One region of the Methylobacterium sp. GXF4 genome, then DNA from elsewhere that is predicted to be linked to it. Evidence: predicted binding sites of a transcription regulator. Region 1 holds the regulator's gene; each other region holds the start of a gene.
What was found. The regulator LexA, encoded in region 1, represses DNA repair genes until DNA is damaged. The targets are predictions, from matches to a motif close to TGTTCNNNNTGTGTTCNG.
Positions count from the first base shown of each region.

Region 2: the regulator LexA is predicted to act here: its motif matches at 5,795-5,812, upstream of parE (DNA topoisomerase IV subunit B).
Region 3: the regulator LexA is predicted to act here: its motif matches at 3,905-3,922, upstream of dinB (DNA polymerase IV).
Region 4: the regulator LexA is predicted to act here: its motif matches at 4,221-4,238, upstream of WYO_RS28045 (UvrD-helicase domain-containing protein).

Region 1 covers NZ_AKFK01000050.1:54,233-62,049, forward strand. The annotation lists gene WYO_RS07070 (Uma2 family endonuclease) at 1-488, shown strand, start outside; gene fae (formaldehyde-activating enzyme) at 489-1,028, opposite strand; gene WYO_RS07080 (divalent metal cation transporter) at 1,094-2,338, opposite strand; gene WYO_RS07085 (hypothetical protein) at 2,423-2,635, shown strand; gene WYO_RS07090 (hypothetical protein) at 2,659-3,114, opposite strand; gene WYO_RS07095 (biliverdin-producing heme oxygenase) at 3,204-3,758, opposite strand; gene lexA (transcriptional repressor LexA) at 4,099-4,818, shown strand; gene WYO_RS07105 (ComEC/Rec2 family competence protein) at 4,812-7,085, opposite strand; gene gltX (glutamate--tRNA ligase) at 7,256-7,817, shown strand, end outside.
Region 2 covers NZ_AKFK01000076.1:37,448-45,264, reverse strand. The annotation lists gene WYO_RS20870 (DEAD/DEAH box helicase) at 1-956, opposite strand, end outside; gene WYO_RS20865 (hypothetical protein) at 1,142-1,495, opposite strand; gene WYO_RS20860 (porin family protein) at 1,912-2,778, shown strand; gene WYO_RS20855 (PRC-barrel domain-containing protein) at 2,954-3,445, shown strand; gene parE (DNA topoisomerase IV subunit B) at 3,640-5,700, opposite strand; gene WYO_RS20845 (hypothetical protein) at 6,028-6,216, shown strand; gene topA (type I DNA topoisomerase) at 6,262-7,817, opposite strand, start outside.
Region 3 covers NZ_AKFK01000022.1:4,381-12,197, forward strand. The annotation lists gene WYO_RS03450 (aminodeoxychorismate/anthranilate synthase component II) at 1-542, opposite strand, end outside; gene pabB (aminodeoxychorismate synthase component I) at 539-1,945, opposite strand; gene rimO (30S ribosomal protein S12 methylthiotransferase RimO) at 2,325-3,677, shown strand; gene dinB (DNA polymerase IV) at 3,945-5,027, shown strand; gene WYO_RS03470 (hypothetical protein) at 5,273-5,524, shown strand; gene WYO_RS03475 (hypothetical protein) at 5,565-5,765, opposite strand; gene pncA (bifunctional nicotinamidase/pyrazinamidase) at 5,860-6,486, opposite strand; gene WYO_RS03485 (quinone oxidoreductase) at 6,483-7,460, opposite strand; gene WYO_RS03490 (succinate dehydrogenase assembly factor 2) at 7,652-7,817, shown strand, end outside.
Region 4 covers NZ_AKFK01000106.1:4,607-12,423, forward strand. The annotation lists gene WYO_RS28030 (accessory factor UbiK family protein) at 1-204, opposite strand, end outside; gene WYO_RS28035 (hypothetical protein) at 350-586, opposite strand; gene WYO_RS28040 (PhoH family protein) at 719-1,435, opposite strand; gene WYO_RS28045 (UvrD-helicase domain-containing protein) at 1,853-4,210, opposite strand; gene WYO_RS28050 (AsmA-like C-terminal region-containing protein) at 4,386-7,817, shown strand, end outside.

The sequences.
Region 1 (7,817 bases):
TCGACCACCAGATCATCAGCAGCAATCTGGACCGCCTGCTGAACGACGCCCTCGAGCGCACGGCGCCCGGTCGGATTGCCGTCCCGAATCCTGCGATCGATCTCAGCCCTACGATCCGAGGACATACCTACGTCCCCGACATCGCCATCATCGACTTGGCGGAGTTCGAGCCGGGCCAGAACGTCGTCGGCACACTCTACCTCGCCGTTGAAATCATCTCACCGAGCGACAGGCGCCGGTTATCGAGCCTCAATCGTCGAAAGATCGACGTGAAGCTCGCCGGCTACGAAGCCCTGCCGATGTGCGAGGCTTTGCTCCTCGTCGAGCAACGAGCCTTCGACGTCACCCTGTCGGAGCGGACCGGGTCCGGCTGGGTCCGTCGTCGGATGACGGATCCCGACGACCGGCTCGTCATCGCCTCAGCCGGGCTCGAGTGCCGGCTGGGCGATGTCTACGCCCGCACCACGCTGGCGCGGGCGCGACGCTGATCAATACTCGATCACGTCCTCGAGGGCGTAGTGCTTCACCGTCTTCCGGTTGGCGATCAGCTCGTCCACGGTCGGCTCGCCCTTGAGGGCGCGGGCGATGGCGAGCTTCGTCGCCTCGTAGTTGGTGCGGTAGAGGTCCTTGCGGTCGAGGTTGTCGTCCTCGGCGCAGCGCGGGTCGAGCCAGATCATGATGATCATGCACAGCTCGTCGAGCCCGTCCTTCGGCAGCACGCCCTCGATGATGCAATCCACGATCGCGTCGCCGGTGGCCGCCTGGACGACGCCGCCGAGCAGCTCGACATATTCGGCCGTGTGGATCGTCGCCTTGGTGGTCATCATCGTGGCCGGGCGCACCAGCTGGTTGAGGTCGCGCACCACGAACATCCGGGTATGGCCCTGGACCTGCCCCATCATCGACGCGAAGGCCTGGCCCACCGGCCCGCGCACCGAGCCGATCAGCACCTCGGGCATCGCGTCGGTGTACTGGCCCTCGGCCGCCAGCACGGTGGCCTCGCCCGTGCGGAACCAGATCTCTTGCATGTGTCGCGACTCCACTCTGTCAGCCCGCCCGGGGAGACATCATCGAGGCGGCGGCGTCAATCGGTTCAGAGCAGGCCGACCCCGTCGAGCACGCCGATCATGGCGAACGCCACGGTCAGGCCGGACACGCCGTAGACCACCCATTTGTAGGCGCCCCGCACCCGTCTGTCCTCCGGCAGGGCCCGGGTGGCGAGCAGGATCAGCAGGCCCAGCGCCAGCGGCAGCAGCAGCGCGTTCATCACCTCGACGGCGATGTTGAGCGCGACGAGATTCGTCACGAGCTGCACGGTGACCGCCCCCGCCACGACGACCAGGGCGAAGGTGCCGTAGAAGGCCGGCGCCTCGCGGGGCGATTGTTCGAGGGAATGCGGGCGGCCGGTGACGTCGCCGAAGCCCCAGGCGAGCGCCAGCGCGACGACGTTGAGGGCCACGAAGGCCGCGGCGACGATGCCGACCCCGAACACCACCTGCCCGAGCCAGGGGCCCAGCGCCGGCGTGAAGGCGCCCGCGAGGTCTCCGACCGTCTCGAGGCCGTTCTTGGTGCCCTGCCCGGCCTGGCCGATCGTGGCGGCGGCCGCGATCAGGATCGCACCCATCACGCATTGCGAGATCACGGCACCCACGAAGGTATCGAGCCGCGCAGTCCGGGCATGGTCCCAGCCGAGGCCTTTGTCGACGATCGCCGATTGCTGGTAGAAGATCATCCACGGCATGATCACCGCGCCGATATTGGCGGCGATCAGCACCCGGTAGGAGCTGTCGCCGAGAGGCATGTGGGCAAAGGAGGCGACGATGTCGCCCGGATTCGGCCGGGCCGCGATGGCGAGCCCGATGAACACGAGCTCGAACAGCCCGACCGCGATCGCCACGACCTCGACGCGCCGGTAGCTCCCGGTGAACACCAGCCCGAGAAGCAGGGCGGCGGGCAATCCGAGGCTGACGAGGCGCGGCACCCCGAACACGTCGCCGATGCCGGCCATGCCGGAGAACTCGGTGACGATCGCCCCGATCCCGGCGACCACGAGGCCGGCATACGAGATCCAGGCCCAGATCGGCCCGTAATGCGCGCGGATCAGCTCCCCATGGCCGCGGCCGGTTGCGGTCCCGAGGCGGACCGTGAGCTCCTGGACGATGTACAGGATCGGCACGAGCAGGATCTGCAGCAGCAACAGGGAGTAGCCCCAGCGGGCACCGCTCTGCGCCGCCGTGATGAGGCTGCCGACATCCGTATCGGCCAGCATCACGACGAGACCGGGGCCGGCGGTCTTGAGCAGGGTGGACAGGCGAGGCAGGGAAGCGGCGTGCGGCACCGGATCGGAACAGCGGCGGGCGCGGGCCGTTCCGGCGGGAGCCTGCGGCGTTTTTTCGGGTCTGCCAGGCAGGAAGGGGTTGTGATGACCAAGAGCACGGATCGCGGCGGCTGGAGCCTCCAGGCGAGTGCCGTCCCGGACGGGGTGCGGCTGGAACTCGCCCTCGCCGACCTCGGCGGCAGCCCGGTCACGGCGGCCATCGTGCTGGACCGGTCGGAAGCCCGCGCCTTCGCCCGCGCCCTGCTGGCGGCGGCCGGCGATGCCGCCGAGCGCACGTTTCCGAAGCCCGGAACCTGACCGGTCCTCGGGCCTCAAAAGAATTACTGCTGGTTCAGGCCCGGATTGCGGCCGGGCAGGCGCGGCACCACCGTGCCCCGCTTCTCGATCGGTCCGTCGCAGGCATAGGCGAACTCGCTCTTCTGCGGGTCGAACACCGTCTCGCCGGTGATCCGGCAATCTTCCCGCACGGTCTCGTCCAGATAGGCGCGGGCGGCGGTGCGGAACCGCTTCACCCGGCTTGCCGCCGGATCGGGATCGATCCGCACCTCGCTGAGATTGCAGCCGGCATATTCGCGCAGCGCGTTCGAGACGATCAGCATCCGGCGCAGCTGCCGGTTGTCGTAGACCTCGTAGGGCTCCTTGCAGCCGATCGTGACCACCTGCGGGGTGAGCGCGACGTAGTTCCGCGAGATGTACGAGAATCCGGTGGTGCAGCCGGCCAAGGCCAGGCCGACACTCACCCAGCCGATGGGCAGCAGAGCCGCGCGCCGTCGCATCCTCGTCATCCCAAGCCCAGTTCCAGCCCCGTGGCGCATTGAAACGGCCCCGCTTGACCAGTCAATGCGTTTGTCGCCCCGACCGGCGCTCAGCCCCCGAACGCATCCCCGACGAGCCGGTGCACGTACCGGAACGCCTCCGTGGCGCCGGCGGCGGCGCGGGCCTCGCCGTCGCCCGCGAGCGCGATCCGGTCGAGCGCGGTGGTGAATTGCCGCCAGTGCAGCCCGCGTCCGTCCGGATGCCCGGCGAGGTGGCGGGCGCCGTGGCCTTCCGAGAGGCCGAGCTTCCGGGCTTCCTTGATCAGGATGGCGGCGCCGAGATTCGAGCCCTCCGCGACGTAGAGCCAGCCGAGCCCGGCCACGGGATCGATCGCGTCCCCGTCCTCCGCGGCTGCGTCGGGGATCCGGCCGGTCACGTCGCGCAGATCCTGCGCGATCAGGGTGAGACGGCGCCTCCCGTCGAGATCGGGCAGGAAGAAGCCCAGCGCGCCGTCGCGATAGAGCGGATCGACCCGTGTATGGAATCGGTATTGGACCTGCAGGAACAGCGCGTACCGTTCGAGGCTCGCGAAGGGCTGTCCCGCCATGACCCGCCGGTCGAGCTGATCATGGGCCGCCGCCGTCGCGGACCGCAGGCGCTTCACGCGGCTGCCCGGTTCGACAATATCGGATGTTGAGACGTCCATTCGACCCATGTCTTGATGGGGCACGCGACCGTTCCAGACGGTCGAGTCCAATTCTATCCGGGTCGAGGTCGGGACCTCGCCGTCCGGCACGAACCTTCATAGCGTCCGGACCATCCGATGCGATTCAGGTCACCGTGAGGCCGAGGGGCAGAGTGCGCAGGCTTGCGCGACAGGGCGCCTCGGCCCATCAAGCTTGGCCGGATCAGGCTTGCGGAACACTTGCGGAACGTTTAACGTGTTCGTGATTTGTTTCCGAGGCCGCGTCGATGCGGTCCGCCAAGCCGCGAGTCCCCCGTCGATGCTCACGCGCAAGCAATTGGACCTCCTGCGTTTCATCCAGAGCCGCATGCAGGAATGCGGCGTCCCGCCCTCGTTCGACGAGATGAAGGACGCCCTCGATTTGAAGTCCAAGTCGGGCATCCACCGGCTGATCACGGCCCTGGAGGAGCGCGGCTTCCTGCGGCGCCTGCCGAATCGGGCGCGGGCCATCGAGGTGATCCGCATCCCCGAGAGCCTGTCGCAGGCCGCCGCGCCGCCGGCCGAGCCCCGCCGCTTCACCCCGAGCGTGGTCGAAGGTGGCAAGTCCAAGCTGCCGCCCCAGCCCGCGACCACCCGGATGATCGATGATGGCGGGCGCGCCATCTCGATTCCGGTGATGGGCCGGATCGCGGCCGGTACGCCGGTCTCGGCGATCCAGAACCAGAGCCACGCCATCACCATGTCGCCGGACTTCCTGGCCGGCGGCGAGCATTACGCCCTCGAAGTGCGCGGCGATTCGATGGTCGATGCCGGCATCCTCGACGGCGACCTCGTGGTGATCCGCAAGCAGGACACGGCCAATACCGGCGACATCATCGTGGCGCTGATCGACGACGAGGAGGCCACGCTGAAGCGTCTGCGTCGCCGCGGCTCCTCGATCGCCCTGGAGGCCGCCAACCCGGCCTACGAGACCCGCGTGCTCGGACCCGACCGGGTCCAGATCCAGGGCCGGCTCGTCAGCCTCGTCCGCCGCTACTGAAGCGGCTCGGTCGGCGCGTCGCCGGGCCCGGCTTCGGGACCGGCGGCGTCGGGCTCGGACGGGATCGGGGCGCCGGGAGCGGGCATTTCGGTCCGCTGCACTGGTGACGGCCCGGCATTGGGGGACGGTCGCCAGGGAACGGAGCGGCCCTCGTCGTGGGCATAGCGAACCGTGAATCCCGCGCGGTCGGCCCGAAGGGCGACGGCGCCGTGGGCGGCGAGCGCCCGGCGGTCGATCACCAGCGGCGCGTGGCAGGTCGGCGGCGCGGCGAGCCGGGTGATCAGCACCGCCGCCCGGGCGCAATCCTCCGCGAAGGCGCGCCGGTCGCGGACCAGGGCGATGGCGCGGCCATCCGGCAGGCGCGCGGTGCAGCCGAGACGGTCGCAGCGTCCGCTCTGCGCGACACCGCCGATGACCGCCTTGGCCGACCGGCCGTCGCCATCCGCCTTGAGCCACTGCTCCAGCACGAAGGCCGACGGGCTGCCCAGCGCCGCCAGGCGTCCATCGGTCCCGCGTACGGCCGCGCCGCCGCCCTGCCGATCGATATAGAGATCGAAGCGGTCCGGCATCGCGGCGAGTCCGAGCCCCAGTAGGGCGGGCGGCAGGGCGAGCCAGCGCAGCCGCGAGACCGGGAGCGTGGCCAGGAGCAGCCCCGCCGCCAGCAGCACCAGCGCGCCGGTGCCGAAAGCCGGCAGCACCAGGGTGGCCCGATCGAAGCCGGCGATCCATTCCGAGATCGCCAGCATGCCGCCCACCGCCTGCCCCATCAGCCACCAGACCGGCCGGTCGAGGGCGAAGGGATAGGCCAGGATCCCGATAACCGCCGCGGGCATCACCACCAGCGAGACGAGCGGCAGGGTCAGGGCGTTGCCGATCAGCCCGAACGGCTGGATCGTCTGGAAATGGTAGGTGGCGAATGGCGCGGTGGCGATCTGCGCCACGAGCGTCGTCGCCAGGGTGCCGGTCACGGCCGCGAGGCCGGAGCCGACGAGCCGCTCGATCCGCCCTGCCCCCGGCCGCCGGAACAGGCCGCCCTCGATCAGCCGCGCGCAGGCGATCAGCCCGGCCACCGCCCCGAACGACATCTGGAAGCTCGGCCCGAGAAGGCCCTCGGGCTCCCGTGCCAGGGCGATCAAAGCGGCGAGCGCCATGTTGCGCATCGACAAAGCCGGTCGATCGACCAGGATCGCGCCCAGCATGATCAGGGTCATGATCAGCGAGCGCTCGGCGGCGATGTCCCAGCCCGAGAAGGCGCAATAGGCGGTGACGCCCAGCATCGCGAACCCGGCGGCGATCTTCTTGATCGGCCAGACCAGGGCGCAGAACGGGATGAGAGCCAGGGCCGCCCGCACCAGCCAGAACACCACGCCGGCGGCCAGCACCATGTGGAGGCCCGAGATGGAGACGACGTGATAGATGCCCGCGGCCCGGAGCGCGTCGTTGGCGGCCGGCCCGATCAGCCCGCGCTTGCCCGTCACCAGCGCGGCCGCCACCGCTCCCGCCTGGCCGCCCTCGGCCTGCGCGATCCGGCGCGTCAGCGCGTTGCGGGCCTCGTCCAGCAGGGCCGCGAGCCGCAGGCGCAGCGGCGGCGGTGCGGGCGGCGCCTGAACCGTGATCGCGCCGATCAGCGAGCCCACCGCGCCGATCCCCTGGAAATAGGCATCCCGGGCGAAGTCGTAGCCGCCGGGTCGTGCCGCCTCGGGCGGCGGTAGCAATCGTGCCGTGGCGGCGATGAAATCCCCGGGCCGCAGGGGCGGCGCCGTCCGGAACGAGACCCGGACCCGGAGCGGCCTCACCGCCGGATCGAGCCCGGCGAAGCTCTCCACCCGGATCACGAGCCGGGCACCGACCTCGCGCTCGTCCAGCGCCTCGATCATTCCGGTGAGCGGCCCGATGGTGGTCCGGGACAGGATCGGGGCCGCCACCTGCCCGACCCGCCAGGTCGCCGCGGCGAAGCCGAGGAAGCCGGCAGCCAGCGCCAGCGCGAGAGCCAGACTCCCCGGCCGCGCGCCCAGGAACGGCACCGGCGCGAGCGCCAGCGCCGCCCCGACGAGCGGCGCGGCCAGAAAGGGCGTCCCGTCGGCGCCCGCGAAGAACACCAGGATCCCGGTGCCGAATGCCACCGCCAGCCAGGGGAATAGGCGGCGCTGCTCGACCTCCCGGGCGAGGCCGCCGGCAAACCAGTCGCGCAGCGCCGGCGCCCATGCGGGGCGCGGCCCGGCGAGCGCCACCGCGCCGCCCGCCAGCCTCGCGCCGATCCGCCGCATCCGCCCTCGCCTCGCGCCGGGCGACTCAGCTCCGGCATGGGATTCTTAACGCACCCCTCGGCCCGTGCTACAGCGCGTACTTCGTGCTACGGGCGCCACTTCGTGCGCCGGGCGCCGCCCGAATGCCCTGCCCCGCCCCGTCGCCCTCCGCCCCCGAACATATCGGCCCGATGTCCTCAGCCGTCGTCACGCGCTTCGCCCCCTCGCCCACCGGCTACCTCCATATCGGAGGAGCCCGCACGGCGCTGTTCAACTGGCTCTATGCCCGGCACACCGGCGGCAAGATGCTGCTGCGCATCGAGGATACCGACCGGGAACGCTCGACCAAGGGCGCGATCGACGCGATCCTCGACGGCCTGTCCTGGCTCGGCCTCGACTGGGACGGGGACGTGGTCTTCCAGTTCGCCCGGGCCGAGCGCCACCGCGCCGTCGCCGAGGAGCTGCTGGCCGCCGGCCGCGCCTATCACTGCTACGCCTCCGCGGAGGAGCTCACGCAGATGCGCGAGACCGCCCGCGCCGAGGGCCGCGCCCCGCGCTACGACGGGCGCTGGCGTGACCGGGACCCGTCCGAGGCGCCCGCCGGGGTCAAGCCGGTGATCCGGCTGCGCGCGCCCACCGAGGGCGAGACGGTGGTCGAGGACGCCGTGCAGGGCCGGGTGACCTGGGCCAACCGCGATCTCGACGACCTCGTGCTGCTGCGCTCGGACGGCACGCCGACCTATATGCTCGCCG
Region 2 (7,817 bases), on a different contig from region 1:
TTGAAGACGTGGCTGACCGCCGGGATGTCGAGGCCGCGGGCTGCCACGTCGCTGGCGACGAGGAGCGCAGTCTCGCCGTTGCGGAAGGCGTCGAGCGCCGTGGTGCGGGCGCGCTGGTCCATGTCGCCATGCAACGCCGCGGCGTCGAAGCCGTGGCTCACCAGCGATTTCTGCAGCAGCGCGACGTCGCGCTTGCGGTTGCAGAAGATGATGCCGTTGTTGAGCTCGGCCTCGCCCCGGATCAGGCTGCGCAGGCGCTCGCGCTTGGCATGGCCGTCGGAGCCCACCGCCACCAGCCGCTGCGTGATGGTCGAGGCCGTGGAAGCCGGCCGCGCCACCTCGATCCGCTGCGGGTTGTGCAGGAACATGTCGGCCAGCCGCTCGATCTCCGGCGGCATGGTCGCCGAGAAGAACAGGGTCTGCCGGGTGAACGGCACCATCTTCACGATGCGCTCGATATCGGGGATGAACCCCATGTCGAGCATCCGGTCGGCCTCGTCGATCACCAGCAGCTCGACCCCAGTGAGCAGCAGCTTGCCGCGCTCGAAATGGTCGAGGAGCCGGCCCGGCGTGGCGATCAACACGTCGGTGCCGCGGGTGAGCTTGGCATCCTGGTCGGCGAAGGAGACGCCGCCGATGATCAGGGCGACGTTGAGCTTGTGGTTGGTGCCGTAGCGGTCGAAATTCTCGACCACCTGGGCCGCCAGCTCGCGGGTCGGTTCCAGGATCAGCGTGCGGGGCATCCGGGCCCGGGCGCGGCCGTTCTCCAGCAGCGTCAGCATCGGCAGCGTGAACGCCGCGGTCTTGCCGGTGCCGGTCTGGGCGATGCCGAGGACGTCCCGGCGCGCCAGCACATGGGGGATGGCCTGAGCCTGGATCGGCGTCGGCTCGGTGTAACCCGCCGCTTCGACGGCGTTGAGGACTTTCTCGCTCAGTCCCAGGTCGGAAAAAGGCATCTGCGTTCAGGAACCGTTGCGCGCCCGGCCGGCGCGGTGGACACCGTCGCGGCAACGGCTCGGAAAGGCTCTGATAGGGCGCACGAACGCTCCCGTGGCCGCGGGGCGCATGGGCCAGTCAGTTAGGGCCTTGGCGCTGCTTGTCAATCTCGCAATGCGCGCATCCGGGTCCCACGCACAGCCGATCAGGGGTGCGGGCGGTCCAGGGCGGGCAACAAGCAGGGGTCGAGGTGGGTCGCGCGCGCAGCACCGGCGGCGGTGATCGAGCCGGTCGTCTCGGGATCGGCCGGAACCCCGCGCCCGCCGAGGGCAAGCTGAGTGGGTGCCGGGATGGTCTGGCCGAGCCGGGCGAGCTGATGGGTCGCCACGAGGGCGAGCAGCCCGACCAGACCCGAGATGCGCAACGCCCAGGCCAGGGACCCCGCGGGCCGGGCCGCGCCACCCGCCCTGGGCTCCGGCGTCGCGCCCGGTGCCGCGTCGAACGCGGCCGGCCGGCGGGTCCCGAACGGTTTCGTCGGCCGTTCGACGGGCGGCAGCATGGGCATTCCTCTCCGTCGCCCGAGAAGCCGGCGACGGCTGAAGCGGATCCTAAAGCCGACAGGGTTAACCGCCTGTTGACACAAGACCGCGCTTTAGAGCGCCGGGCGGACCGCAATAAAACAGCGTCGCCGAACGCGGTTTGTGCCACCCGGATCAATGACGGCCCGCAGACCGCCTAGATACCATCGCCACCCCGTCAGACCGACCGACTAATGTTCAGGGTTTGTCGGGGCGTTGATGCAGCTTCTGATACACAGTTTCACGCCGGGACGGGGAATCTGTGCGCGTAACCTTCACCTTTCGTTGACGAGACCACGCTAGTCTGGCCGAGCTTGTTGCAGGAAAGCGACAGACCCGCTGACCGAGAGCGCCTAGAAGGCAGCCGGCTCAAGCCAACCCCAGGACCAATGGCACCATGAAAAAAGTTCTTCTTGCATCGACCGTTCTCGCCGGCATGACCGTCGCCGCTTCCGCGGCCGACCTGCCGCGTCGCGCTGCGCCGCCGCCGGTGTTCACGCCGGTGCCGGTGTTCACCTGGACCGGCTTCTACGTGGGTGTGAACGCGGGCTACGGCTTCGACGCCAGCAGCCGCAACACCACCAACTACGCCCTGCCGTCCGGCTCGCTCGTTAACTCGGCCAACACGAACGCCGTCGTCAGCGTCAACAACCGCAGCAACAACGACGGTTTCACCGGCGGCGCGCAGATCGGCTACAACTACCAGTTCACGCCGGGCTCGGGCGTCGTGGTCGGTATCGAGGCTGACGCCCAGTATGTCGATTTCGCCCGCCGCGCCAACGGCACCCTGAACTACGGCGTCACCGGCGTTCCGGGCACCGCGTTCTCGGCCCCCCGCGCCTTCGTCGCCACCAGCGGCAACGGCCTCGACTACTTCGGCACCGTGCGCGGCCGCCTCGGCTACGCCTTCGACCGGACCCTCGTGTACGCCACCGGCGGTTACGCCTACGGCTCGGGCCAGGACGACCAGAACTTCGCTGGCAACCGCTTCCGCGACAGCTTCCGCTCCGGCTACGCCGTCGGCGGCGGCATCGAGTACGCCCTGCCCACCGACTCGTTCCTGAACTTCTTCAAGTCCTCGGCCGTGACCCTGAAGATCGAAGGCCTGTACGTGAACCTCGACCGCCAGAAGAACACCGCCGGTGGCGTGTTCTACGGCAACCTGCTGGCCCCGAACGGCGTGGCGTACCTCAACGGCGCCGCCGCCAACACCGAGTTCGCCGTCGTCCGCGCCGGCCTGAACTACAAGTTCGGCTCGTACTAAGTTCGACGATCGGCACCGGCCCAGCCGGCGCCGTCTCAACGGGGGCCCGGCCGCAAGGTCGGGCCCTTCGTCGTTTCCGGATGCGCGCTGCGACAGGGACGACGGGAACAGCCGCCGCCGCGACCGCTTTTCACCGACGGCGCGCGGATGGCTCGGCTGCGCCGGAGCGATCCCGATGCGCAAATCCCTTCTCCTGCTACCGCTGGCTCTCCTCAGCCTCGCCGGGCTCCCGGCTCGAGCCCAGGATGCCAGCGTGATCGGCAACAAGACGGTGCTGCCGGGCACCGGGCCGGGAACATCGACCGGCGGCGCTGGCGGCGGCCCATTGACGATTGCGGCCAGCGCGGAGGCGGCGGTCAAGCGGCAGGGCGTCAAGCCGGCCACCGTCCTGGCCTCTCACCTGATCGGCGTCACGGTGCGCAACGCGGCCGGCGACAAGGTCGGGACGGTCGACGACCTGCTGATCGCCGATGGCGGGGCCCTCAAGGCGGTGGTGCTGGATGTCGGCGGCCCCCTGGGGCTCGGCAGCAAGCGCATCGCCGTGGAGCCCGGCGCCCTGGTGCTGCGCCCGGGCGGGGAGCGATTCTCGGCCGTGCTCCACATGAGCACCGACACGGTCGCGGCCGCCCAACCCTTCGACCCGGTCAAGGCGATGGCGGCGGAGTAGCTTGACCGGTACCGGACTGGATGCGGTTGCGATCCAGGCGCGCCGCTTCAAAGTCAGTCCGCGATTCCCTCGCCGTTATTGCGAGCGGAGCGAAGCAGCCCAGCGCGGCGCTACGTTTTTCCAGGTCAGGCTACCCTGGGTTGCTTCGCTGCGCGCGCAATGACGGAGCGCAATCCCGTAGGCGCCCCGTCGCTTCAGATATCCAGATCGACTCCGTCGGCGAAGGCCGCGCGCTCGCTGATGAAGGCGAAGCGGGCCTCGGGCTTGTTGCCCATCAGGCGCTCCACCGTGTCGCCGGTGGATTCCCGTGCCTCGTCGAGCACCGCGACCCGCAGGAGCGTGCGCTTCTTCGGGTCCATGGTGGTCTCCTTGAGCTGGGCCGGCATCATCTCGCCCAGGCCCTTGAAGCGCCCGATCTCGACCTTGCCGCCCTTGAACACCGTCTTGGTGATCCGCTCCCGGTCGGCATCGTCCCGGGCATAAGCAACCTTGGAGCCCTGCTGCAGCCGGTAGAGCGGCGGGATCGCCAGGTAGAGGTGCCCGCGGTCGATCAGCTTCGGCATCTGCCGGTAGAAGAACGTGATCAGCAGCGACGCGATATGGGCGCCGTCCACGTCGGCGTCCGTCATGATGATCACCTTGTCGTAGCGCAGATCCGTCTCGCGGAAGGCCGCGCCGGTGCCGCAGCCGAGCGCCAGGGTCAGGTCCGAGATCAGCTGGTTGGCGCCGAGCTTGTCCCGGGAGGCCGAGGCGACGTTGAGGATCTTGCCGCGCAGGGGCAGGATCGCCTGGGTGGTCCGGTCCCGGGCCTGCTTGGCCGAGCCGCCGGCCGAATCGCCCTCGACGATGAAGATCTCGGAGCCCGCCGTGCCGGCGGCCGAGCAATCTGCCAGCTTGCCGGGCAGGCGCAGCTTGCGGGTCGCGCTCTTGCGGGCGACCTCCTTCTCCTGGCGCCGGCGCAGCCGCTCCTCGGCCCGGTCGATCACGCAGTCGAGCAGCTTGTTGGCCTGGGCCGGGGAGGCGGCCAGCCAATGGTCGAAGGCGTCGCGCACCGCCGTCTCGACGATGCGCTGCGCCTCGACGGTGGCGAGCTTGTCCTTGGTCTGGCCCTGGAATTCCGGCTCGCGGATGAACACCGAGAGCATGGACGCGCAGGTCGCCATGACGTCGTCGGTGGTCACCGCCGTCATGCGCTTGGCCTGGTTCACGCGCTCGGCATGCTCGCGCAGGCCCCGCAGCAGCGCGACCCTTAAGCCCGCCTCGTGGGTGCCGCCCTCCGGGGTGGGAATCGTGTTGCAGTAGGAATGCGAGAAGCCGTCCTCGGCGACCATCCAGGCCACCGCCCATTCGAGCGAGCCGTGCGAGCCGGGCTTTGTCACCTTGCCGGTGAACATCGCCTCGGTGACCAGCTCCTTGCCCTCGATATCTCGGGCAAGATAGTCGCGCAGCCCGGCCGGGAACCGGTGCACCGCCTCGGCCGGCACGTCCTCCAGGCCCTCGAGCAGGGCAGGGGCGCAGCGCCAGCGGATCTCGACGCCGCCGAACAGGTAGGCCTTCGAGCGCGCCATCTTGAACAGGCGGCGCGGGTCGAACTTCAGCGAGCCGAAGATCTCGGCATCGGGGTGGAAGCGCACCCGAGTGCCGCGCCGGTTCTGCACCCGGCCGACCAGCTCCAGCGCCCCCTGCGCGTGGCCGCGGGAGAAGGTCTGGCGGTAGAGGGTCTGGTTGCGGGCGACCTCGACCTCGAGGAGGTCGGACAGGGCGTTGACCACCGAGATGCCGACGCCGTGCAGGCCGCCCGAGGTCTCGTAGACCTTCGAGTCGAACTTACCGCCCGCGTGCAGCGTCGTCATGATGACTTCGAGCGCCGACTTGCCTGGGAATTTCGGGTGCGGGTCCACCGGGATGCCGCGGCCGTTGTCGGTGATCACCAGCGAGCCGCTTTCCTCGAGCTCGACCTCGATGAAGCTGGCATGGCCGGCCACCGCCTCGTCCATGGAATTGTCGATCACCTCGGCGAAGAGGTGGTGCAGCGCCCGCTCGTCGGTGCCGCCGATATACATGCCGGGCCGGCGCCGGACCGGCTCCAACCCCTCCAGCACCTCGATGTCGGAGGCGGTGTAGCCGGCCTCGGGCTCAGCCGCCGCGATGGTCGGCACCGAGGCGGATTCCGCGAGCCGCCGCCGCGGCTCCGCCGGACGCGGGGCCGAGGGCTTGCCACCGGGCCCGAACAGGTCGCGCGCCGGATCGCTCACGCGCGGCCTCCGCGAACGCGGCGCATCGGCCGGCTCGGTGTTGGGCAGACGGGCGTCGGATCGTGCAGCATGCGCCTTCATCCCCGCATCATAGCGGAACAAAACAGAAACATCCAGAGCGTTCGGTGCGTCGCCGAACGGCCTTACCATCGCATGCTGCGCCGCCGCGAGCGAGGGGCGCGGCCGGCCCGGCGCGACGGAGCCGTCATCGCGACGTTGCACAATCGTGGGTTAAGGCTTCCTCAGCTGCCGCCCGGATCGGAACCGCGCGGCTCCGGCCGCGTTTGTCCGGGAAAGAGCTTGACCGTGGTCAGGGAGCCGCCGTCGATGAGCAACGCCGCGATCGAGGCCCGCCGCCTCACCCTGATCCGTTTCGAGCGCGCCGCCGGCACCGTCTTCGGGTGCGACGAGGAGACGGCCTCCGTGCCGCCCGCTCGCTTCCTGATGAACGGCCTGACCATCGCGCTGGCGACGGTCGCCACCGCCCTGGCCGCGACCATCACCTATCTGGCTTAGCCCGAAGCGTTCGCGCCAAGTCCTCAAAGGGATCGGGCGCGGCTCTCAGCCGGCACCCGATTTCTTCGCCGGGCTCTTCTTGGCCGCCGGCTTCTTCGCGGGGGCCTTCTTGGCCGCCGGCTTCTTGTCCGCGGCCGCCGCCCGAGCCGGCGCCTTCCGGGCCGATGTCCGCTTGGCCGGCTTGCCGCCGCCCGACGCCCGCTTGGCATTCACCAGCGCGATCGCCTCGTCGAGGGTCAGCGCCTCGGCATTCATGGTCTTCGGCAGCGTCGCGTTGACCTCGCCGTCGGTGACGTAGGGGCCGTATTTGCCGGCCTTGACCACGAGGTCGCGCCCGCTCGTCTCGTCCTTGCCCAGCGGCCGGCCCGGATCGGCCGCCGGCCGGCCCCGGCCGCCGCCCTGCTCCTTGGCGACGATCAGGTCGATAGCGCGGTTCGCCCCGACCTCCAGCACGTCGTCGTCCTTGCCGAGATTGGCGTAGGTCTTCCCGTGCTGCACGTAGGGTCCGAACCGGCCGAGATTGGCCAGGATCGGTTCGCCGGTCTCGGGATGGCGCGCCACCTCGCGCGGCAGCGACAGCAGCGCCAGGGCCTTGTCCAGATCGACCGAGGAGGGGGAGAGCCCCTTCGGCAGCGAGGAACGCTTCGGCTTCGCCGCATCCTTCTCGGTGGAGGCCTCGCCGAGCTGGACGAAGGGCCCGAACCGCCCGTCCCGGATCGTCACCGGCATCCCGGTCACGGGATCGTTGCCCAGCACCCGGACGCCCGGCTGGCCGCCCTCGGCCGAGGAACCGTCACCGTCGCCGTCGACCCCGGAGGCCGAGAGCTGGCGGGTGTACTTGCACTCGGGATAGTTCGAGCAGCCGATGAAGGCGCCGAACTTGCCGAGCTTCAGCGAGAGCTGGCCGGTGCCGCAGACCGAGCAGGTGCGCGGATTCGAGCCGTCGCCCTTGTCGGGGAAGATGTGCGGGCCGAGCAGGCCGTTGAGCGCCTCGAGCACGTCGGTGACGCGCAGCTCCTTGGTCTCGCCGATCGCCGCGGAAAAGTCCTTCCAGAAGTCGCGCAGCACCGCCCGCCAGTCGATCTCGGCGTTGGAGACCCGGTCGAGCTGGCCTTCGAGGTCGGCGGTGAAATCGTACTCGACGTAGCGCCGGAAGAAGCTCTCCAGGAAGCCGGTGACCAAGCGTCCCTTGTCCTCCGGCTGCAGCCGCTTCTTCTCGATCTTGACGTACTCCCGATCCCGAAGGGTCTGGAGGACGGCAGCGTAGGTCGAGGGCCGGCCGATGCCGAGCTCCTCCATGCGCTTGACCAGGCTCGCCTCGGAATAGCGGGGCGGCGGCTCGGTGAAGTGCTGGGTCGCGGTGATGCGCTCGCGGGTGAGCGGGTCGCCGGCCTTCATCGGCGGCAGCCGCTTGCTCTCCTCGTCCTCCTCGTCGTCCTTGCCCTCCTGGTAGAGGGCCAGGAAGCCGTCGAACTTCACGACCTGGCCGGTGGCGCGCAGGTCGATCCGGCGCGGGCCGACATTGGCCGTGACGTCCACGGTGGTGCGCTCCAGCTCGGCCGATTCCATCTGGCTCGCCATCGTGCGGGTCCAGATCAGGT
Region 3 (7,817 bases), on a different contig from region 1:
AGGGCGTGGCCGCCCTCGGTCAGCACCGATTCCGGGTGGAACTGGATGCCGTAGGTCGGGTGGGTCCGGTGCGAGAGCGCCATCACCTCGCCCTCCTGCGAGACCGCGTCGACCGAGAGATGCTTGTCCATGTCGGGGCCGGGGGTGACCACCAGGGAGTGGTAGCGGCCCACGGGCATCGGCGCCGGAAGTCCGGAGAACAGCCGCTCGCCCCGGTGCTCGATCGGGGTCGCCTGACCGTGCAGGGGGCGCTGCGCCCGCGCGACCGTGCCGCCGAAGGCCGCGCCGATCGCCTGGTGGCCGAGGCAGACGCCGAGGATCGGCACCTCGCCGGACAGGTCGCGGATCGCCGGCAGGGAGATGCCGGCCTCCGCGGGGGTGCAGGGGCCCGGCGACACCACCAGGGCGTCGGGGGCGAGCGCCCGGATGCCGGCGACGTCGAGCGCGTCGCTGCGCACGACCCGGACCGTCTCGCCCAGCTCCTCCAGGTAGCGGACGACGTTGAAGACGAAGGAATCGTAATTGTCGAGGACGAGGATCATGCGAAGGCCTCGAACACCCGGGCGGCCTTGGCCAGGGTCTCGTCGTATTCCGGGCCGGGCTCCGACAGCAGGGTCACGCCGCCGCCCGCCTGCAGGACGGCCTGGCTGTCGTCCATGAACACGGTGCGGATCGCGATCGAGGTGTCGAGCGCGCCGTCGAAGCCGATCCGCCCGATGGCGCCGCAATAGAGTTCCCGGGCATCGCCCTCGATCTCGGTGATGATGTCCATGGCGCGGATCTTCGGGGCCCCGGTGATCGAGCCCCCCGGGAAGGTGCCCTCCAGGAGGTCGAGGGCGTCGAGCCCGTCGCGCAGCGTCCCGGTCACCACCGAGACGAGGTGGTGGACGTTGGCGTAGGTCTCGAGGCCGCACAGGGTGGGCACGGCGACGCTGCCCGGCGCGCAGACCCGGGACAGGTCGTTGCGCAAGAGGTCGACGATCATGACGTTCTCGGCCCGCTCCTTGACCGAGGCCAGGAGCGCCTCGGCCGCCGCCCGGTCGGCTTCCGGATCGTCGAGCCGGCGGGCTGTGCCCTTGATCGGCCGGGTCTCGACGTGCCGGCCATCGAGCCGGATGAAACGCTCCGGCGAGGACGACGCGACGGTCAGCCCTTCGAGTTCCAGATAGGCCCCGAAGGTCGCTGGATTGGTGGCGCGCAGGCGTCGGTAGAGCGCGAACGGGTCGAAACCCGCCGGCAGGTCGGCGCTGAAGCGCTGGGCGATGTTGGCCTGGTAGATGTCGCCGGCCCGGATATAGGCGCGGACCTTTTCGACAGCCCGTTCATAGGTTTGCCGGTCGAAGTTCGAGCGCCACACGAGGTCTTTTGCGGCCCGGGGCGGGGCTTCTTCCGGCGGGATCTCGGTGCCGAGCCGGTCGGCGAAGGCGGCGAGCCGCGCCTCGGCCCGCGCCTGCCGGGCCGCCGGCTCGGTCTCGGGGAAGCCGGTGGCGACGAGCCGGCAGGTGCCGGCGGCGTGGTCGATCACCAGCACCGTGTCGTAGAGATTGACGGCGATGTCGTCGGTGAGCCCCGCCCGCCGGGCAGGGGCCGCGACCCGCTCGAGCTGCGCCCCGAGATCGTAGGCGAGATAGCCGATGGCGCCACCCGGGAACGGGTTTTTTGGATCGGGCTCGACCCGGTAGGGCGCCAGGCAGGCCCGCAAAGCCGCGAACGGCCCGCCCTCGACCGGGCGCCCGTCCAAGGTCGCGCGCCCGTCGCGAAACCGGAAGCGCGCGAACGGGTCGGCGGCCACGATCGAGTGCCGGCCGAGCGCGTCGTGCCGCATGGCGCTGTCGAGGAAGGCGAGATCCGGCAGGGACCGCAACTGGGCGGCCGCCGCGACGGGATCGATGACGGGGATCTCTCGGGTCCAGATCTCTTGGGTCCAGATCGCTTGGGTCCACATGACCGGGTTCGGGCTCATGTCCTGAGGGCACGCGCCCCGCGCGCTGCCGTTGCACAGGCGATGCCGCGGGGAAAGCGGCAGTTCCGCGCAAGGCCGCGCCCGTCGAGGGCGGTCGGGACCCGTCCCGGGCGTGGGAGAAGGCCGGCAGGACCTGATGTGGGATCTCAGGAGCCGCCGGCAAAGCCCTGCAAACAGCCAAGTTTCGATCGTGGCGCCAGCCTCCCGCACCGGGCCGGGCACCCCTGCGGCGGCCGGTCTCGCGCGAGCGCGTTAGAACCGCTATAGGGCGCGATCCCGAACGCCCATCCGCGCGCTCCGTGCGACCCGATCCACCGGCTGCACGCGAGGGTGGCGTCCGCCCCGTCTTCCGAATGCGACCATGACCGCAACCGCCACGCCCGCACCTCAGGGAGCTACCCCCGGGGCCGCCCCCAAAATCTCGTTCGTGTCGCTGGGCTGCCCCAAGGCGCTGGTCGATTCCGAGCGGATCCTCACGCATCTGCGCGCCGAGGGCTACGAGCTGGCCCGCCGCCACGACGGGGCGGATGTGGTGATCGTCAACACCTGCGGGTTCCTGGATTCGGCCAAGGCGGAATCGCTCTCGGCGATCGGCGAGGCCATGGCCGAGAACGGCCGGGTGATCGTCACCGGCTGCATGGGCGCGCAGCCCGAGGAGATCCGCGAAAAGTATCCCGATTTGCTCGCGGTCACCGGGCCGCAGGCCTACGAATCCGTGCTGGCGGCGGTCCACGAGGCGGTGCCCCCGGCCCACGACCCGTTCCTCGATCTGGTGCCGCCGCAGGGGATCAAGCTCACCCCGCGCCACTACGCCTACCTGAAGATCTCGGAAGGGTGCAGCAACCGCTGCAGCTTCTGCATCATCCCGTCCCTGCGCGGGAACCTCGTCAGCCGCCCGGCCGGCGACGTGCTGCGCGAGGCGGAAAAACTGGTCAAAGCCGGCGTCAAGGAGCTCCTGGTCGTCTCGCAGGACACCAGCGCCTACGGCGTCGATGTCCGCTACAGTGAGAGCCCGTGGCGCGACCGGAGCGTGCGGGCGAAGTTCTACGACCTGACCAAGGAGCTTGGCGAACTCGGGGCCTGGGTGCGGCTGCACTACGTCTATCCCTACCCGCACGTGGACGAGGTCATCCCGCTGATGGCCGAGGGCAAGGTCCTTCCCTATCTCGACATGCCGCTCCAGCACGCCAGCCCCTCCGTGCTCAAGCGGATGCGCCGGCCCGGCAACCAGGAGCGCCAGCTCGACCGGATCCGCAGCTGGCGGCAGACCTGCCCGGACCTCGCCATCCGCTCGACCTTCATCGTCGGCTTCCCCGGCGAGACCGAGGCCGAGTTCGAGGAACTGCTGTCCTGGCTGCAGGAGGCCAAGCTCGATCGCGTCGGCTGCTTCGAATACGAGCCGGTGGCCGGCGCCACCGCCAACGCGCTGGGCGACCTCGTGCCGCCGGAGCTGAAGGCCGAGCGCAAGCGCCGGTTCATGGAGACGCAGAACGCGATCTCGCTCCGGCTTCAGCGGGCCAAGGTCGGCAAGCGGCTGGCCATGATCGTCGATTCCGTCGAGGGCGGGATCGCCAAGGGCCGGTCGAAGGCCGACGCCCCCGAGATCGACGGCACCGTCCACGCCGCCTTCCGGCGCCCGGTGCGCCCCGGCGACATCGTCACGGTGAAGATCGACCGGGCCGACGCCTACGACCTCTACGGCAGCGTGACCTGAGGCGGCCCGCCGCCCGCGCGGGATCGGACGAGCCTCCGACCCACTCCCTCATCCTGAGGTGCCGCAGCGCAGCGGAGGCCTCGAAGGAGGCTCCAGCCGGCCGCGCGATCCCTGGAAGCCTCCTTCGAGGCCGCCGACGCGGCACCTCAGGATGAGGGGGGTGAGGCGGATATCCCTGTTGAGGTGCGCGCGACCCGCCTTGACCCCGCCGCCCCGCCGCGCTCTTTCGGAACAGACCAAGAACTCGAGCCGGACCCCGAGGCGGCGATGGATCCGGAGGTCGCCCTCCGCAAGATCATCCATATCGACATGGACGCGTTCTACGCCTCCGTGGAGCAGCGCGACGATCCCGCCCTGCGCGGGCTGCCGCTCGCCGTGGGCGGCTCCCGGGAGCGGGGCGTGGTGATGGCCGCGAGCTACGAGGCGCGCCGGTTCGGCGTGCGCTCGGCCATGCCGTCGGCCACCGCCCGGCGGCTCTGCCCGGACCTGCTGTTCGTGAAGCCGCGCTTCGAGGTCTACCGGGCGGTCTCGGAAGAGATCCGGGCGGTGTTCGCCCGGCACACGCCGGTGATCGAGCCCGTGGCCCTGGACGAGGCCTATCTCGACGTCACCGAGAATCTCCTGGGCCTTCCCACGGCGACGGCCGTCGCCAAGGCGATCCGGGCCGAGATCCTGGAGCGCACCGGCCTCGTCGCCTCCGCCGGGGTCTCGTACAACAAGTTCCTGGCCAAGGTCGCCTCCGACTACCGCAAGCCCGACGCCTTGTTCGTGATCACGCCGGCCATGGGGCCGGATTTCGTCGCCGCCCTGCCGATCGGCCGGTTCCACGGGGTCGGGCCGGTCACCGAGGCGAAGATGAAGCGGCTCGGCATCGAGACCGGGGCGGATCTGCGCGCCTGGGATCCGGACCGGCTGCGCGAGGCCTTCGGGTCGGCCGGGGCCTATTACCACGCGGTCGCCCGCGGGCTCGACATGCGGCCGGTGCGCGCACACCGGGTGCGCAAGTCGATCGGGGCGGAGACCACCTTCTCGGAGGATACGGCCGCCTTCGAAATCCTGGCGGCGCGGCTCGCGCCCCTGTTCGACAAGGTCTGGGCCGGGGCGGATGCCAAGGGGATGCGGGCCCGGACCGTGACCCTGAAGCTCAAATTCTCGGATTTCGCGCAGGTCACCCGGGCGAAGTCGCTCTCCGTCCCGGTGGCCGACCGGGCCGCCCTCGAGCGGATCGGCCTGGACCTGCTCGCCGGCCTGTTTCCCCTCAGGCGCAGCGCCCGGCTGATCGGGATCGCGCTCTCGGGCTTCGAGCAGGGGGAGAAAGAAGAGCCGCTGCAGCTCGGGCTGGGGCTCTAGGCGCGCGTCCGGGCGGCCGGGACCGGACCGATGCGCCGGGTTCCCGGTGTCGCATCCTCCTTTTTCCCGAGGGCCGGACACCACCTTTCGGAATGATGCTCCGATCCGTCGCAGGCGCACCATGGTGCGCTGCCGCGTCCATTGTGCGGTGCCACACGTCGGCTGCGGCTCGGCAACCACAGATGGGGGTCATCCCGTGCTGTCGAGGATCGCCCGAACCGCGCCCACATCAAAGGATCCGCCCCATGTCGAAGCCCTTCTCCCTGGCCCTGGCGGCCGCTCTGCTGCTGGGCGTGCCGGCGGGCGCCGCCCGCGCCGACAACACCGCGTCGTTCGGGGCCGCCAACGCCGCCCTCCTGCGGGGCTACACCGCGAGCCCTCCGCAGCTCTACGTTTCATCGGGCAGCCCGGGCTACGGCTTCCTCAGCGACGGGACCGCCCCCACCGATGCGATCACCGCGCCGCAGCGGTCGAGGGCGCCGGCCCGCGCCCGCTGACACGAAGCGGCCCGGGCCAAGCAGGCCCGGGCTTCCTGGATCAGGCGTTCTTGCGCGGGCGATGGTTCGGGTCGATGCCGCCGTCCGGCTTGGTCTCGTTCTCGACGTCGCCCTCGAAGGTCGAATCCGCCTCCAGGTCTTCCGGGTCGGCGCCGCTCATGCCCTTGGACGTGCCGATGCCGGGATTGCCCTTGAGGTCGGCGTCGGTCGGGGTCTCGGTCTTCGGGTGCTTGGATGACATCGCCTGACTCCTGTCGGGTTCCGGAGCCGGGCCAACGCGTCGGGCTCCGGGCGGTCGCCCGCCGCGCATGCGGCGGTTCGCCTCCCGCGGGCGTTCAGGCGATCGCGTCGGAGCCGATCCGGCGCACGCCGGCCGCCGTCATCCGGGCCCAGGCCGCTTCGACCGACCCGTCGAGGTCGATCCCGCGCACCGCATCCGCCACCACCCAGACGTCGAAACCCGCCGCGCGGGCATCGAGCGCGCTCCAGAGCACGCAGAAATCGGTGGCGAGGCCGCACAGGACGACGCGGGAGATGCCGCGCTCGGTGAGCGCGCCGGCCAGCCCGGTGTGGGTGGTGCGGTCGGCTTCGAGAAACGCCGAGTAGCTGTCGACGCGCGGGTCCAGGCCCTTGCGGACCACCAGGCTCGCCCGGTCGGTGGCCAGCCCCGGCGCGAAGCCCGCGCCCGGGCTGCCCTGGACGCAGTGCCGGGGCCACAGAACCTGCGGGCCGTAGGGCAGCGCCACCGTCTCGAACGGGGCCCGCCCGGGATGGGTGTCCGCGAAGGAGACGTGGTTGGCCGGATGCCAGTCCTGCATCAGCGCCACGTGCCGGAAACGGTGCTGGAGCGCGTTGACCGGCCCGATCACCGCGTCCCCGTCCGGGACGGGGAGGGCCCCGCCCGGCAGGAAATCGACCTGCACGTCGATGACGAGGAGCAGGTCGGCAGCGCCGGGTGTCACGGCAGCATCACGATCGAGCCGGTGGTCTCCCGGCCGGCCAGGTCCCGGTGCACCTGCTGCGCCTCGGCGAGCGGGTAGGTCGCGTTGACGGCGATCTTCACGGCGCCGTCGCCGACCACCTTGAACAGGCGGGCGGCCGCCTCCTCCAGGGTGGCGCGGTTGGACGAGAAGGTCGCCAGCGTCGGCCGGGTCACGTAGAGCGAGCCGCGCGGGGCGAGCAGGCCGAGATCGAGCCCGGTGATCGGCCCGGAGGCCGAGCCGAAGCTCGCCAGCAGGCCGAGCGGCGCAAGGCTGTCGAGCGAGCCCATCAGGGTCGCCTGGCCGACGCCGTCATAGACCACGGGCACGCCCTTGCCGTCGGTCAGCTCGCGCACCCGCTTGGCGACGTCCTCCTGGCGGTACAGGATGACGTGGTCGCAGCCGTTCTGCTTGGCCAGCTCCGCCTTCTCGGGGCTGCCGGCGGTGCCGATCACCGTGGCGCCGAGATGCTTGGCCCATTGGCAGGCGATCAGGCCGACGCCGCCGGCGGCGGCGTGCCACAGGATCGTGTCGCCGGGCTTCACCGCGTAGGTCCGGTGCAGCAGGTACTCGGCGGTCAGGCCCTTGAGCATCATCGCGGCGGCGGTCTTCTCGTCGACGCCGTCGGGGATCGGCACCGCGGCGGCGGCCGGGATCACCGCCTCCTCGGCGTAGCAGCCATCCGGCACCGAGCCGTAGGCCACCCGGTCGCCGGGCTTGATGTTCGAGACCCCCTCGCCCACCGCCGAGACGGTGCCGGCGCCCTCCTTGCCGGGGGTGTAGGGCATGTGCGGCGACTTGTAGGCGCCGGTGCGGAAGTAGATGTCGATGAAGTTGACGCCGATCGCGGCTTGGCGGACCCGGATCTGCCCGGGGCCGGGCTCGGCCAGGGGCACGTCCTCGAACTTCATCACCTCGGGGCCGCCGTACTCGTAGACCCGGATCGCCTTCGGCATCGTCGTACTCCGCTCGAGCCCCGTTGCGCCGGGACGTCGCGGACTCGAGATAACGGAGCACCCGCCGGAGGCAATTGCTTTTTGCCGTTCGCCCTGCGGTTGCGGCCCGATCTGAAACCCGAATCCTGGATCCGGCGGCCCGCGCCGCCTATCTTGGTCCCGCCTATCCTCCGACCGGAAGTCGCGAACCAATGTCCGGCACCACCCGCACCAGCGCCGACCTCGATCCGCGCCGCCGCCGCCTCCTGTACCGGTCCTGGCACCGGGGCATCCGGGAGATGGACCTGATCATGGGCCGCTTCGCCGATGCCGAGATCGGGACCCTGTCGGAGGCGGAGCTCGACCAGTTCGAGGCGC
Region 4 (7,817 bases), on a different contig from region 1:
CGCCTCGTTCTGGGCGCGGAGATTGGTCACCATATCGCGCAGCACGTCGAGCTCCTCGCGGGAGGCGATGTCGAGGTCGCGGACGAGGCGCTCGACCTGCGCCTTGACCACCGTCTCGGCCTCGCGGCGCACGCCCTGGGCGGCACCGGCCGCATCGGTCATCAGGCGAGCGAGATCGTCGAACAGTCGGTTCGAGGGGGGCATCGTGGTCTCCCGGATCGGCCGGCTGCCGTTCGGCGGCCTGACTGCGCGATTCAGGGTGACGAGATAGGAATCCGCGGGGTGCGGAGCAACGCCCGAAATGCGGTCCGGACACGGAAGCGGGGCCCGAAGGCCCCGCCCGTCGCAATCACATGCGGCGCATCATCCGACGGTGCATCATCTTGCGGTGCATGTGCCGGTGCATCATCCGGCGCTCCATGCGCCGATGCATCATGCGGCGCTCCATCGGGGTCAGGCGGACCTGCGTCACAGCGTCGGGCGCCGTGATGCCCGAGGGGAGGCCGGGGGCGGCGCTGGCGGGCTGGACGAGGGCGGCACCGCCCAGCGAGGCCAGCACGGCGAAGGCGAAGGTCAGTTTCCTCACGAGGAGACTCCAATGTTCTGATCTCCGGGCATGACGCCCGGTTCATCCTCCCAAACGGGAGGTTCGGAGAGTCGTCTCGTGCCGGTGAGGGCACGGCGGGCCCGCGAGGACCCGCCGCCATCAACTTCTGGGTTAGAGATTCGTTTCCTCGAACGCCTTCACCCATTCGGCGCAGATGCCGGACCGGACGATGTCGTCGCGGGTGAACTCGACCACGGGGATCGGCATCATCCGGCTCTTGATCAGGTGCATGACCGTGCGCAGGCCGGAGGTCTCGCGCAGGTCGGTCTGGGAGACGTCGCCGTTGATGATGACCTGGCAATCGTCGCCGATCCGGGTCAGGAACATCTTGATCTCGGCCGTGGTGGTGTTCTGCGCCTCGTCGAGGATTACCAGGCAGTTCTTGAAGGTGCGCCCGCGCATCACCTCGAACGGCACGATCTCGATGTCGCCGGTCTTGAGGGCGATCTCGAAGGCGGCCTGGCCCATCCGCTCCTTCATGGCCTCGGTGAGCGGGGCGACCCAGGGGGCGATCTTCTCCTCGAGGGTGCCGGGGAAGAAGCCGAGCGAGCGGCCCGAGGGCACGTTCGGGCGGGTGATCACGACCTTGGAGATGCGGCGCTGGCGGAGCTGGTCGGCAGCGCGGGTCCCGGCGATGTAGGTCTTTCCGGTGCCGGCGGGGCCGAGGACGATCACCTGCGGGGAGCTGGCCAGGGCGTCGAGATACTCGGCCTGGCGGTCGGTGAGCGGTTGTATCGGGCTAAGGTTGCGCTCTTCGTCGAAGCGGGTGCGATGAATACGGGGCGTGCGGTCTTCAACCAGTTCAAGTCGTGTGCGGCGTCTCTTCATGGATCAACACTCCAACGGGACTTGCCAACCTGGATCTGTCGATGAACTGCCGTTTACCTTGTTGCTCCCGGATTTATTCTATTACGCAACTAATTCCGGCGCCATGCCGAAGGTTCCACCCCGTGCTATTCGCCTGTGGAGAGCGTCACGCCGCCTCGCCCGGGGTCGAATACGCTGTGCAAGCGTCGCACCAACGCGATTCGCACCCGACGATTGCGCGGCGGGTGTGACTAGGGGGTGACGGTTGATGCTGCGGCGCGGAAAAAGCCGTCCGGCTGGCAAGGCTGCATCAGGCCGATGGCCGGGAACACGGGGCGACGCGGCATCCTGCACGACCGCGATCCTCTCCGCCCGCACGGGCGAAGCCGGCCGACCCTGCCGCCCTGAAACGTCCGGGCTTGATCGGCGGGACTCACTTCATCCGGGCTGGATGAAGCTGTCGAGAACCATTTTCCGGCCGGCTTTATCGAAGTCAACGGTGAGCTTGTTGCCGTCGACGCCGGCGACGGTCCCGGGGCCGAACTTCATGTGGAAGACCCGCTGGCCGTCCTGGAACGCGGAGGGCGCGCCGGTCGACTTGGCGATCAGCTCGCCCTCGATCTGGCGCGGCCCGCCGGACCGGCCGCCCGGGGCGCTGCCGAAGCCGGACCGGTTGCCGGAGCCCGCGGCGGTGTTGGCCTGGGCGCGCTGCCAGCCGGGCGTACCGTAGCTCGACCCGAACGGCGTCGGGTTGCGGTCGAACCGCGAGGCGCCGGCCGAGAAATGCGCGGGCGCCTCGACCACGTCGACGGCCGATTCCGGCAATTCGTCGATGAACCGGGACGGGATGGTCGAGGACCACAGGCCGTGGATCCGCCGGTTGACCGCAAACGACAGCTTGGCGCGCTTGCGCGCCCGGGTCAGACCGACATGGGCGAGGCGCCGCTCTTCCTCCAACCCGGCCCGGCCGCTCTCGTCGAGCGCCCGCTGGTTGGGGAACAGGCCGTCTTCCCAGCCGGGCAGGAACACGGTGTCGAATTCCAGCCCCTTGGCGGCGTGGAGCGTCATCAGCGAGACCCGCTCGGCGCCCTCGGCCTCGGAGGCCTCCATCACCAGGGAGACGTGCTCCAGGAAGGCCGCCATGTCGGGGAATTCCTCCATCGAGCGGACGAATTCCTTGAGGTTCTCCAGGCGGCCGGCGGCGTCGGCGGACCGGTCCTTCTGCCACATCTCGGTGTAGCCGGATTCCTCCAGGATGGTCTGGGCGACCTCGCTGTGCGGCTGCGTCTCGATGAGGCGGGCCCAGCGGGAGAAGCTCTCGGTCAGCGCCCGCAGGGTCGCCCGGACCCGGGGCTTCAGTTCGTCGGTCTCGCACAGGCGCTGCGCGGCGATCAGCAGCGGCAGACGGTTGGCACGGCCGTAGGTGTGGAGCTGCTGCAGGGTGGCGTCGCCCAGGCCGCGCTTGGGCGTGTTCACGATCCGCTCGAAGGCGAGGTCGTCGCTGACATTCATGGTGACGCGCAGGTAGGCCAGCGCGTCGCGGATCTCGGCCCGCTCGTAGAAGCGTGGGCCGCCGATCACCCGGTAGGGCAGGCCGAGCTGGACGAAGCGATCCTCGATCTCGCGCATCTGCGCCGAGATCCGCACCAGCACGGCGATCTCCGAGAGCGGATGCTGCTTGGCCTGCAGGGATTCGATCGCCTCGGCGAGCTGGCGCGCCTCCTCCTCGGAATCCCAGGCGCCGGTGACGGTGACGCGCTCGCCCGGCTCGTCCTCGGTGCGCAGGGTCTTGCCCAGCCGGCTCTCGTTCTTGGCGATCAGGCCCGAGGCGGCGGCCAGGATATGACCGGTGGAGCGGTAGTTGCGCTCCAGGCGCACCACCACGGCGCCCGGGAAATCGTGCTCGAAGCGCAGGATGTTATCGACCTCGGCGCCGCGCCAGCCGTAGATCGACTGGTCGTCGTCGCCCACGCAGGCGATGTTTTTTCGCGATTGCGCGAGCAGCCTGAGCCACAGGTACTGGGCGACGTTGGTGTCCTGGTACTCATCCACCAGGATGTAGCGGAACCGGTCCTGGTAATTGGCCAGGATGTCCGGGTTTTCACGCCAGAGCTTGAGGCAAAGTAGCAGAAGATCGCCGAAATCGACGGCGTTGAGCGTCGCGAGCCGGGCCTGGTAGGCCGCGTAGAGCGCGCCGCCCTTGCCGAACGCGAAGGAGGTCGCCTCGCCCGGCGGGACCTGCTCGGGGCCGAGGCCGCGATTCTTCCAGCCGTCGATCGTGTGGGCCAGGGCCCGGGCCGGCCAGCGCTTCTCGTCGATGTTCTGGTCGGCGATCACCTGCTTCATCAGGCGCAGCTGGTCGTCGGTGCCGAGGATGGTGAAGTCCGACTTCAGCCCGACCAGCTCGGCATGGCGCCGCAGGATCTTGGTGCCGATGGCGTGGAACGTGCCGAGCCAGGGCATGCCCTCGCCGGCCGGGCCGATCAGCGCGCCGATCCGGTGCTTCATCTCCCGGGCAGCCTTGTTGGTGAAGGTCACCGACAGGATGTCGTAGGGGCGGGCGCGGCCGGTGGCGATCAGGTGGGCGATCCGGGTGGTCAGGACCCGGGTCTTGCCGGTGCCGGCCCCGGCCAGAACCAGCACCGGACCCTCCGTCGCCTCGACGGCGCGGCGCTGCTCGGGGTTGAGCCCTTCCAGATAGCTGGCGGCGTCCCGCCGGAGGGCGCCCATGGCGCGGGCGGCGATGGAGGTCGGAGCGCCGTCCCCGGCGGGCTGCGCGTGCGGGCCATTCTGCATTCCGCTTCCCTGGACCAAATCGCGAACGGCGTCGAGGGTGTTCGGGGCGGGGCGGCCCTCTGGCGCCGTCCGGGACTTATCGTGCTATGGCCGGTCGCAGGTTGCCCAGGGGGGCACGCGACGGCGGGGCATCACGGTGCCGCGACCGCGCGGGGTGGTTCGCGGAACGGTGAGCGTGCGTGATCTTCTGACCGCGCTGGCGGGCGCCGTCATCCTGGTTCTCGTCGCGGCGCTGGCCGTCCCGCCCGTCATCGATTGGCAGGCCCAGCGCGGCCTCGTCGACCGGGCGCTCGCCCGGTCCCTGGACGTTCCGGTCCGGACCGACGGCCGAATCGAGGTGCGGCTCCTGCCCTCGCCGCGGCTGCGCATCGACCGGCTGCATATCGGCACCGACCCGAACCGGCCGACCCTGGATGCCCGCTTCGTCAAGGCCGAGGTCGCGCTGGCGCCGCTCCTGAAAGGCGAGTTCCGCTTCACCGAGACGCGGGTGGGCCGCGCCGAGATCAAGCTCCCGGTGGCGGCGAGCGACGCCGTGCGGATCCCCTCCGACCTCGGCGAGGCCCTGCGCGCCCGCGACTTCGCCATCGAGGACCTGCACGTCCAGCAATTCCTCGTGACCACGCAGGTGCCGGCCACCGGCCGGACCGACCAGCTCTACGTCCAGGACCTGCACCTGCAGACCCCCGCCCTGATCGGGCCGTGGCGGGTGGAGGGCACGAGCGGCGGCGTCCCGTTCCGGGCGGTCAGCGGCACGCCGGGGGCCGACGGGCGGCTCGCCGTGAAGATCGCGGGCGGGGGCGACGCGCATCCGCGCTTCGAGGCGGATGCGCGCCTGGGCCTCGTCCCCAACGAAGCCGACGGGACGACACTGATCGAATCCGAGGGCTCGGCCCGCCTCGTGGTCGGGCCGCCGACCCAGGCGGCCGGCCCCTATCTGCCGTTCTCGCTGGGTGGGACGTTCAAGGCCCGCGGCGCGCAGGTGCGGTTCGAAGGTGTCGAACTCGCGATCGACCCGGGCGGGCGCGCCCTGCGGTTCGCCGGCACCGGCCGGCTCGATCTGCGCCAATGGCGCGCCAGCCTGAACCTGGAGGGCCGCCGCCTCGACCTCGACGCCTTCCTGACCTCGCCCGAGGGCCAGAACCTGATCGCCCGCGGCGTCCCGGATCTCGGGCGCGGCCTGCCGGCGATGCTCGACCTCGATCTTGCGGTGGGCAGCCTGGTGCTCGGCGGCGAGGAATGGTCGAACCTGGCGCTCGCCGGCACCGTCGAGCGCACGGGCGGCCTGCTGCTGCGCCGCCTGTCCGCGGTCGGCCCCGGCGACGCGGCCTTGAATGTCACCGGCCAGATCGAGGCGGCACCGTTCCGCCTCACCGGCCCGGTAGCGCTGAATGCCCCCGATTCCGAGCCGCTCGGGCGCTATCTCCGCCGGCTCGGCCTGGAGGGACCGCTGACCGCGCTCCTCGACGGGCGCCGGATCGAGGCCGCCGCCGACCTGTCCGCGGCCGCCTCCAGCCTGTCCCTGCGCAACCTGCGTCTCGGCCTCGGGCCGGCGCGCATCACCGGCAATGCCCGCTACACCGCCGCGGAGGCGGGTTCGCGCGGGCGCTTCGACGCCCAGATCCGCGCCAGCGGCATCGACATCGCCGCCCTGCCGCCTCTGGGCACCACCCTCGGCAGCCTGCGCGACCACGACCTCGCCCTGACCCTCGAGGCCAAGGACGTGCGCTACGGCCCGGCCGGCTCGGGCAACGGCACGATCGCGGCGAGCATCCAGTCGGACGGGTCGAGCCTGGTGGTCGACAGCCTCGACGTGGCGGATCTGGCGGGGGCGAGCGCGAAACTGTCCGGGCGGATCGGCGCGGACGGGACCGGCCGCGTCTCCGGGCGGCTGAAGGCCCCTGTGGCGGCCCCGCTGCTCGGCCTGCTCGAGCGGGTCTGGCTCGGCGAGATCCGCCTGCTGCCCGCCTTCCTGCGCGACGCGCCCCTCGACCTCGCCGTCACCCTGGACCGGGAGGGCGGCGCGGCCGACGCCCTGCGCAGCCAGGCCCGGGGCAATGCCGGCGGCGGCACCCTCGACCTGACGCTCGCGAGCCGCGGGACGCGGATCGAGGGCGGCACCGCCACGCTCACCGCACCCCGGGCCGGCATCTGGTTCGGGCGCACCGACATCGCCGGCCTGCAGCAGCCCGCCGAGCTGCATCTGAATGCCGAGCGGCCGGAGGCCGACACCCTGGCGCTGACCGTCAACGGCACGATCGCCGGCCTCAAGCTCGCCACCGCCCGGCCTATCCTGATCGGCGCCGACGCCCTGCCGAATGCCGGCGCAATCCGGGCCGACACCGCCGACCTCGCCCCGTTCCTGACCCTGGCCGGCGCCGCCCGGCTGAGCCCCGGCGCCTGGCCGGCCGACCTGACCTTCGTGCTGGCCAAGGATGCCGGCGACATCGCCGCCGACACGACCGGCAGGATCGCCGGCACCGCCTTGAGCGGCAAGGTTCTGCGGGCGCCGGGCGGAGCGCTCCGGGGACGCCTCAGCCTCGACCGCCTGTCGGTGCCGCAGCTTGCCACAGCTCTGCTGCTGCCGCCGGACCCGGCCAAGGCAGACCGCTTCGGGCCCGCGCCGCAGCCCATCGCGCCGTTCGCCCTCGATGCCCGGGTCGCGAGCCTCGATCTCGGCCGCGGCCTCACCGCCACGGAGGCGAACGTGGCCCTCGGCCTGGCCGACGGCGCCCTGACCCTGCGCAACCTCACGGCCAAGTTCGGCAGCGGGCGGATCGCCGGATCGGCCACGCTCACCCGGCGGGGGGCCGAGGCATCGGTCTCCGGCGAGGGCGCGCTCGACGACGTCGCGCTCGCCACCCTGGCGGGGTCCAGCCCGATCGGCGGGCGCCTGACCGCGTCCCTGCGCTTCACCACCCAGGCGGAGACCGCCTCGGGCCTCGCCGACACCCTGTCCGGCAGCGGCAGCCTCACGCTCAAGGATTTGAGCGTGCCGCAGGCCGACCCGTCGGCCCTCGGCCGTGCCCTCGCCCGAGCGGTGGAGATCGACGATCCCCTGCGGGAGGGACGGCTCCAGGCCCTGGTGGCCGAAGAACTCGCCAAGGGCGGCGCGCAGGCGAAGGCGCCGGCGAGCAGCCCGGCCACCATCGTCGGCGGGATCCTGCGGGCCGGCCCCCTCGACCTCGATTTCGGCGCCGCCCGCTGGTCCGGCACCCTTGGCTACGACCTGCGCGGCAACCGCCTCGATGCCCGCGGATTCCTGTCCGGCGGCCCGGTTCCCCGGGGCTGGAGCGCCGGCGCGCCCTCCGTCCAGCTCGGCTTTACGGGCTCCCTCGGAGCGCCCGAGCGCGTCCTCGATGTCAGCGCCCTGTCGAGCGGGCTCGCCGCCTTCGTGCTCCAGCGCGAGCTGGAGACCATCGAGCTGACCGAGGCCGACCAGGTCGAGCGCCAGCGCCGCCGGGCCCGGATCGAGATGGACCGCGCCCGCGCCGCGGCCCTCAAGGCCGCCGCCGAGAAGGCGGCCGCCGAGGAAGCCGCCCGGCAGGCCCGGGCGCGGGCGCAGAGCGAGGGCACGGCCGAGGGGCAGCCGGGCACCCCGGAGGCCGCG